2 regions of the Streptomyces sp. NPDC030798 genome follow, and region 1 is predicted to be linked to the other one. Evidence: riboswitches for the same ligand, from Rfam matches in the RefSeq annotation. Region 1 holds a riboswitch; the other holds the start of a gene.
What was found. Region 1 has a riboswitch for glycine ahead of gcvP (aminomethyl-transferring glycine dehydrogenase). Riboswitches for the same ligand answer to the same signal wherever they lie in the genome.
Positions count from the first base shown of each region.

Region 2: another riboswitch for glycine. It lies ahead of gcvT (glycine cleavage system aminomethyltransferase GcvT); the one in region 1 lies ahead of gcvP (aminomethyl-transferring glycine dehydrogenase).

Region 1 is NZ_JBVIDR010000018.1:152,386-156,555, reverse strand. Features, by position in the region: gene ACZ404_RS32925 (DNA polymerase IV) at 1-1,057, shown strand, start outside; gene ACZ404_RS32920 (PRC-barrel domain-containing protein) at 1,164-1,535, opposite strand; glycine riboswitch at 1,655-1,749, shown strand; gene gcvP (aminomethyl-transferring glycine dehydrogenase) at 1,925-4,170, shown strand, end outside.
Region 2 is NZ_JBVIDR010000026.1:53,198-57,367, forward strand. Features, by position in the region: gene ACZ404_RS36315 (enhanced serine sensitivity protein SseB C-terminal domain-containing protein) at 1-33, opposite strand, end outside; gene ACZ404_RS36320 (enhanced serine sensitivity protein SseB) at 249-1,043, opposite strand; gene ACZ404_RS36325 (AAA family ATPase) at 1,147-1,815, opposite strand; glycine riboswitch at 1,995-2,092, shown strand; glycine riboswitch at 2,093-2,205, shown strand; gene gcvT (glycine cleavage system aminomethyltransferase GcvT) at 2,249-3,367, shown strand; gene gcvH (glycine cleavage system protein GcvH) at 3,486-3,863, shown strand; partial or broken gene glyA (serine hydroxymethyltransferase) at 3,878-4,170, shown strand, end outside.

The DNA.
Region 1 (4,170 bases):
GATCGCCTCCGAGCAGGCCAAGCCCGACGGACTGGTGCTGATCGAGCCCGGCACGGAGCGGGCGCTGCTCGGGCCCATGCCGGTGCGCACCCTGCCCGGGGTCGGACCGGCCACCGGGGACCATCTGCGGCGGGCCGGGATCACCACGGTCGAGGAACTGGCCGAGGCGGGGGAGGACGAGCTGGTACGGCTGCTCGGCAAGGCGCACGGCCAGGCGCTGTACGCGATGGCGCTGGCGCGCGACGACCGGCCGGTGGTGGCGGAGCGGGAGGCCAAGTCGGTGTCGGTCGAGGACACCTACGACGTGGACATCCACGACCGGCTGCGGGTCGGCCTGGAGGTGCAGCGGCTGGCGGACCGGTGCGTGCGGCGCCTGCGCGAGGCGGGACTGTCCGGGCGGACCATCGTGCTGAAGGTGCGGCGGTACGACTTCTCGACGCTGACCCGGTCCGAGACGCTGAGGGGGCCCACGGACGACGTCGCGGTGGTGCGGGAGGCGGCGGCGCGGCTGCTGGAGTCGGTGGACACCACGGGTGGGGTGCGGCTGCTCGGCGTGGGCGTCTCGGGGCTCGCCGACTACACCCAGGAGGACCTGTTCGCGCAGGCCGCGGGGGAGCGGGAGGTGGTGCCGGCGGAGGAGGCCGCGCCCGAGGCGGTGGAGGAGGAGCCGGAGCCGGCGGAGCGGCACTGGCGGCCGGGGCAGGACGTGCGGCATGCCGTGTACGGGCATGGCTGGGTGCAGGGGAGCGGGCTGGGGAGAGTCACGGTGCGGTTCGAGACGCCGGGGTCCGAGCCCGGGCGGGTACGGACGTTTCGCGTCGACGAGGACGAGTTGTCGCCGGCCGAGGCGTTGCCGCTGGTGGACATCGGCCCGGAGGGACCCTTGGCACAAGGGAACGCGGCGGCCTCAGGAACCGGGTCGTTCGCGGACGCCCCGCCTGACGCGGAAGAGGGTCCGCTCCCGCATGCACCGAGTGCCTCGGGGACCGAGTCCCCCCACGGTGGCCGCAGCGTGGGCCTCGGCGCGTGGGCGGGACGCCGGTTTCCCGGCGCCTGACGCGGGAGGGGGGAGGACTGCTCGGCATTGCGGGTCGTGGATCGCTGTCGTCGGTGCGGGATGCGCGGCGGAGGCGCGTTGGCGCATCGTCCCGCAGCCCCCGCTCTCAGGTCTCCTCCGTGCCCGCCAGTTTGCCGAAGTCGTGGTCCGGGAGGGTGGGGGGTGGGGTCACGTCGAGGCCGTAGTGGTGGTAGAGCTGCAGTTCCTGTTCGGGAGAGAGGTGGCGGCCGACCCCGAAGTCGGGGGCGTCCTTGATGAGCGCGCGGTCGAAGGGGACCCGCAGGGCGCCCTCGATCAGTTCGCTGGGTTCGAGGGGGACGAAGGCGTCCCGGGAGAACAGGCCGGTGCGTATGGCGGCCCACTCGGGTACTCCGGTCGCGTCGTCCAGGTACACCTCGTCGATGGTGCCGATCTTGGTGCCATTGACGTCGAACGCCTTGCGGCCGATCAGGTTGCGCGGATCGATGTCGGTCTGCACGGTCCCTCTCCCTCCACGTGGTCGCAACTCATCCGTAAGCACTACAAAAGAGCACAATCAAGGAGGCGGCCACTCGAAGGCTCGGGCGTTGACCTCGCTGGTAGGCTGGCAGCGGCTGCTGACCCCGCGCGGGAGAGTCCTCCGACCAGCTCGGAGGCGCCGAAGGAGCAAATCCTCCCCGGAATCTCTCAGGCTCACGTACCGCACGGACGAGGTCACTCTGGAAAGCAGGGCGGATGTCGACGGCTTCCGCCCTCACCGACGGTGAAAGCCGGCGCCCCGAGGCGTCCGGTGAAGCTCTCAGGTCGAGATGACAGAGGGGGAGGCCGTCGGGGTATCCGTACCGGGGTGCCCCTCGAAGGTCGCGTCAGACCAGGAGGCCTCCGCAAATGACCGCCCATCGCATTCCGCTCTCCGAGCTCGAAGCGGGCATCCCCTTCGAGCAGCGCCACATCGGACCGGACCAGGAGGCGCGGGCGAAGATGCTCGCGCACATCGGCTACGGCTCCCTCGACGAGCTGACCGCCGCCGCCGTGCCGGACGTGATCAAGAACGCCGACGCCCTCGACCTGCCGGGCGCCCGCACCGAGGCCGAGGTGCTCGCCGAGCTGCGCTCGCTCGCCGACCGCAACGAGGTCCTCGGCTCCATGATCGGCCTGGGCTACTACGGGACGTTCACGCCGCCCGTCGTCCTGCGCAACGTCATGGAGAACCCGGCCTGGTACACGGCCTACACGCCGTACCAGCCGGAGATCTCCCAGGGGCGGCTCGAGGCCCTGCTGAACTTCCAGACGATGGTCGCCGAGCTCACCGGCCTGCCCACCTCCGGCGCCTCCCTGCTCGACGAGGGCACCGCCGCCGCCGAGGCGATGGCGCTCTCCCGGCGCATGGGCAAGAACAAGAAGGGCCTGTTCCTGGTCGACGCGGACGTCCTGCCGCAGACCATCGCCGTCATCGAGACCCGCGCCGAGCCGACCGGCGTGGAGGTCGTCGTCGCCGACCTCAGCGAGGGCATCCCGGCCGAGGTCGCCGGGCGCGAGATCAACGGCGTGCTGCTGCAGTACCCGGGTGCCTCCGGTGCCGTACGCGACATCAAGCCGGTCATCGACCAGGCGCACGAGCTGGGCGCCCTCGTCACCGTGGCCGCCGACCTGCTCGCGCTCACCCTGCTCACCTCGCCGGGCGAGCTGGGCGCGGACATCGCCGTCGGCACCACCCAGCGCTTCGGCGTGCCGATGGGCTTCGGCGGGCCGCACGCGGGCTACATGGCCGTGCACGAGAAGTTCGCCCGCAGCCTGCCCGGCCGCCTCGTCGGTGTCTCCGTCGACGCCGACGGGCACAAGGCCTACCGGCTCGCGCTGCAGACCCGTGAGCAGCACATCCGCCGCGAGAAGGCCACCAGCAACATCTGCACCGCGCAGGTGCTGCTCGCCGTGATGGCCGGCATGTACGCCGTCTACCACGGGCCCGAGGGGCTGCGGACCATCGCCCGGCGCACCCACCGGTACGCCACCGTCCTCGCCGAGGGCCTGAAGACCGGCGGGGTGGAGATCGTCCACGGCGCCTACTTCGACACCCTCACCGCGCGGGTGCCCGGCAGGGCCGCCGAGGTCGTCGCCGCCGCCCGTGACAACGGCGTCAACCTGCGCCTCGTCGACACCGACCACGTCTCGCTCGCCTGCGACGAGACCACCAACCGGGCCCACGTCGCCGCCGTCTTCGCCGCCTTCGGCGTCGAGGGCGACATCGAGGCGCTGGACGCTGCCGCCGAGGACAGCCTCCCCGGGGCGCTGCTGCGCACCGACGACTACCTCACCCACCCGGTCTTCCACGAGCACCGCTCCGAGACCGCGATGCTGCGCTACCTGCGCAGGCTGGCGGACCGCGACTACGCGCTCGACCGCGGCATGATCCCCCTGGGCTCCTGCACCATGAAGCTCAACGCGACCACGGAGATGGAGCCGGTCACCTGGCCCGAGTTCGGCCAGCTGCACCCCTTCGCGCCCGCCGAGCAGGCGCAGGGCTACCTCACGCTCATCACCGAGCTGGAGGAACGTCTCGCCGAGGTCACCGGCTACGACAAGGTCTCGCTCCAGCCGAACGCCGGTTCGCAGGGCGAGCTGGCCGGTCTGCTGGCCGTACGCGGCTACCACCGGGCCAACGGCGACGCGCAGCGCACCGTCTGCCTCATCCCGTCCTCCGCGCACGGCACCAACGCCGCCAGCGCCGTGATGGCCGGCATGAAGGTCGTCGTCGTCAAGACCGCCGGGGACGGCGAGATCGACGTCGAGGACCTGCGGGCGAAGATCGAGCAGTACCGCGACGAGCTGGCGGTGCTGATGATCACCTACCCGTCGACGCACGGCGTCTTCGAGGAGCACGTCGCCGACATCTGCGCCCAGGTGCACGAGGCCGGCGGTCAGGTCTACGTCGACGGGGCCAACCTCAACGCCCTGGTCGGCCTCGCGAAGCCGGGCCACTTCGGCGGCGACGTCTCCCACCTGAACCTGCACAAGACCTTCTGCATCCCGCACGGCGGCGGTGGCCCCGGTGTCGGCCCGGTCGCCGTACGGTCGCACCTGGCGCCGTACCTGCCGAACCACCCGATGCAGCCGGCGGCCGGCCCCGAGACGGG
Region 2 (4,170 bases), on a different contig from region 1:
GTCGTAGCGGCCGGGGGTCACCTGGCGCAGCATGTGCTCGACGCTGCCGCTTGGGCTCGCGCTCACCTGTCTTACCGCCCCTTCGATTCTTCTTGCCCCGCGTTTGGACACAGCTTATGCGCCCAGTCGCTCGGGGCCTCGTCCTCGTTCGCGGGTGCGGGTCGGGAGTGGCTGGTCGCGCCCCGCGGCGGAGTCGCGCATCGGCACGGCCCCGCGCCCCTTCGGGTCCGGCATCCCCCGGTCGGGTTCTAGGTGCCGTACTGGTAGAAGGGGCGGACGTTCGCCCTGAGCCAGGTGGAGACCGGGTCCTGGGTCACGTCCAGGAGGACCAGGTTCACGGGCCACTTGACCGGGACTTTGCCGAGGGCGCGGCCGAGGGCTTCCAGGGGGCGGGAGCGCAGGTCGCCCTCCCACTGGGAGAGTTCGACGCCGATGAACATGACCGGCTCGGCCGTCTCGATGACGGCGAGGCAGCGGCGGGCGGTGAGGACCACGCCGGTCGCGGAGAACTCGGCGGAGGCGGCGGCGAGGAAGTCGACCGGGTCGTCCTGCCAGTCCGGCTCGAAGAGACGGACCCGGCCGCCGGTGCCGGGGCCGTCCAGCGGGGTGCGCCCGGCGCGGCACAGCTCGGCCACGGCCTCCGGCGGCAGCGGGACGCCGACCACGCCACCGGGGTTGACCGCGATGCCGGCCTGCGGCGGCAGGCCCTGGGCGAACTCCACCGCCGGGGCGATGGTGTACGACATGTGGGAGCCGGTCGCCTGGTGGAGCTGTTCCTCGGAACTGAAGACGGGGACGTAGACCTGGCCTTCGATCTCCAGGGTGGGCAGGTCCAGCGGGCCACTGTGCGGGCCGCCGCCGCTGGGCAGCGGGATCCACAGGAAGCTGCGGCTCAGCACCTCGACGATCCGTCCGCCGGCGGCGGGTACGCCGAGGGAGGCCGAGAGCACCTCCTCCAGTTCGTTGCCCGGCCAGCCGCCGTGCGGGTGGGGGTGTGCCTGTGCCGGGAAGTCCGCGGGAAAGTCCGCCGCCGAGAAGTCCATCTGCCTGCCGCCTGCCGGTACCACTGGATATCGGTCAGAAGGCTAGCGGGTGCCGGTGACAGTCCCTCATCCCTGAGCCCTCGCTCATGAGCCCCGGGGGGGCTCAGCCCGTGAAACCGATGCGGCCCAGGACGTCCGCCGCCGCGCGGTCCAGCAGGACCGCCGAGCCGCAGCCCGCGGGCAGGTTCCCCCGCTCCACCGCGCGCAGCAGGCGGGCCGCCGTGCGGCGGTGGCGGCGGAAGGCGTAGCGGGAGACTCCCCGGCCGCGCTCGCGCTGGCCCTCCCGGGCCGTCTCGGGGGTGACGTCGAGCAGGAGCAGGTGCAGCGTGCCGCCGCGGCGGCGGGCCTCGCGGGCCAGCCAGGCGCGCACCCAGGCCTGGGTGCCGCAGTCGTGCACGACGACTCCCTCGCCCGTCCGCAGGGCGCGGCGCAGTCCGGCGTAGTGGGCGAGGCGGACCAGGGGGCGGTAGAGCGCGTAGGGCAGGAGGCGGGGCACGCGGGCGGCCCAGCGGTCGCGGCTGTCCTGGGAGTCGACGCGGTGGCCGCGCACCGCGCGGTGCATCAGCGTGGACTTGCCGCTGCCCGGCAGACCGGTGATCACCACCAGGTCCCGGGGTCCGAAGAGCAGGGCGTGCGGGCTGTGCCCGGCGCGCTCGCGCAGGTCGCGCACGACCGGGGCGGGGCGGTCCGCGGAACGCTCGCGGGCCGGGGCGGAGGGCTGCTTCGGCACCGCGACGCCGGCGGTGGCGGCACAGGCCGTGGTCCTGTTCACCGTGATCGTCCTCCCCTGTGGGCCTGGTAATCTCCATGCCCATCGCGTGTAAAGAGAAGGTAATGCGCGATGTCCGGTGGTTGCGTGCGCGTCGTGCCACAGGTCGGTTACAGATGCGGGCCCTGACGGCCGGGGGCGTGGCGTGCAATGATGGCCCCGCCAACTGCATACCGGCCGCTTGAATCCGCGCGGGAGAGTCCCTGGCCATGTTCGCCGGGGCGCCGAAGGAGCAAGTCCCTCCCTTGAATCTCTCAGGCCCCGTTACCGCGCGGGCGAGGCACATCTGAAAAGCGGGCCGCTGTGACAGTGGCTCCACCCAAGGTGCAAGCCGTGATCGCCCCCGTGGCGGTCCTGGCGAACCTCTCAGGTTCCGATGACAGATGGGGAGGAACGTTCCTCGCCTGTCATACCTGCCTTGGGAGACGACCGTCCGATGAGCAGCACTGAACTCCGTCATACCGCGCTCGATGCCGTGCATCGCTCGCTCGGTGCGACGATGACCGACTTCGCCGGCTGGGACATGCCCCTGCGCTACGGCTCCGAGCGCGACGAGCACCTCGCGGTGCGGACGCGGGCCGGGCTGTTCGACCTCTCCCACATGGGTGAGATCACCGTGACCGGGCCCGAGGCGGCCGCCCTGCTGAACTACGCCCTGGTCGGCAACATCGCCTCCGTCGGCGTCGGCCGCGCCCGCTACACCATGATCTGCCGGGCGGACGGCGGCATCCTGGACGACCTGATCGTCTACCGGCTCGCCGAGGCCGAGTACATGGTGGTCGCCAACGCCTCCAACGCCCAGGTGGTGCTGGACGCCCTCGTCGAGCGTGCCGCCGGCTTCGACGCCGAGGTGCGCGACGACCGGGACGCGTACGCGCTGATCGCCGTCCAGGGACCGGAGTCCCCCGGCATCCTGAAGTCGCTCACCGACGCCGACCTGGACGGCCTGAAGTACTACGCGGGCCTGCCCGGCACGGTCGCCGGCGTCCCCGCGCTGATCGCCCGCACCGGCTACACCGGCGAGGACGGCTTCGAGCTGTTCGTGAAGCCGGAGCACGCCGTCGAGCTGTGGCAGGCACTGACCAAGGCCGGCGAGGGCGCCGGCCTGGTGCCGTGCGGCCTGTCCTGCCGGGACACGCTGCGCCTGGAGGCGGGCATGCCGCTGTACGGGCACGAGCTGACCACCTCCCTGACGCCCTTCGACGCCGGGCTCGGCCGGGTGGTGAAGTTCGAGAAGGAGGGCGACTTCGTGGGCCGCGAGGCGCTGCGGGAGGCCGCCGCCCGGGCCGAGCAGAACCCGCCGCGCGTCCTCGTCGGCCTGGTCGCCGAGGGCCGCCGCGTGCCGCGCGCCGGGTACTCGGTCGTCGCGGGCGGCGAGGTGATCGGCGAGGTCACCTCCGGCGCCCCCTCCCCCACCCTGGGCAGGCCGATCGCCATGGCGTACGTCGACGCGGCGCACGCGGCGCCGGGCAGCGAGGGCGTCGGCGTGGACATCCGGGGCAGCCACGAGCCGTACCAGGTCGTGGCGCTGCCCTTCTACAAGCGCCAGAAGTGACACCGTCGTAGCCCGGCTCTTCACTGGAAGTGACGTGGGGCACATCCGCGCTGCTCACGTGCGCTTTCAGCAGTCCCCCTTTCACCAGCAGTCACCCGCGTACAGGAGAATTCACGCCATGAGCAACCCCCAGCAGCTGCGCTACAGCAAGGAGCACGAGTGGCTGTCGGTCGCCGAGGACGGCGTCTCGACGGTCGGCATCACCGAGTTCGCGGCCAACGCGCTCGGCGACGTCGTCTACGCCCAGCTCCCCGAGGTCGGCTCCACGGTGTCCGCGGGCGAGAGCTGCGGCGAGCTGGAGTCGACCAAGTCGGTCTCCGACCTGTACTCGCCGGTCACCGGTGAGATCACCGAAGTCAACGAGGACGTCGTCAACGACCCGTCGCTGGTGAACTCCGCCCCCTTCGAGGGCGGCTGGCTGTTCAAGGTGCGCGTCACGGAGGAGCCGGCCGACCTGCTCTCCGCCGACGAGTACGCCGCCCACACCGCCGGCTGAGGAGTCGTAGCCGAATGTCTGTCCTGAACACGTCCCTGCACGAGCTGGACCCGGAGGTCGCCGCGGCGGTCGACGCCGAGCTGAACCGGCAGCAGTCCACGCTGGAGATGATCGCGTCCGAGAACTTCGCGCCGCTCGCGGTGATGGAGGCGCAGGGCTCGGTCCTGACCAACAAGTACGCCGAGGGCTATCCGGGCCGGCGCTACTACGGCGGCTGCGAGCACGTGGACGTCGCCGAGCAGATCGCCATCGACCGGGTCAAGGAGCTGTTCGGCGCCGAGTACGCCAACGTCCAGCCCCACTCCGG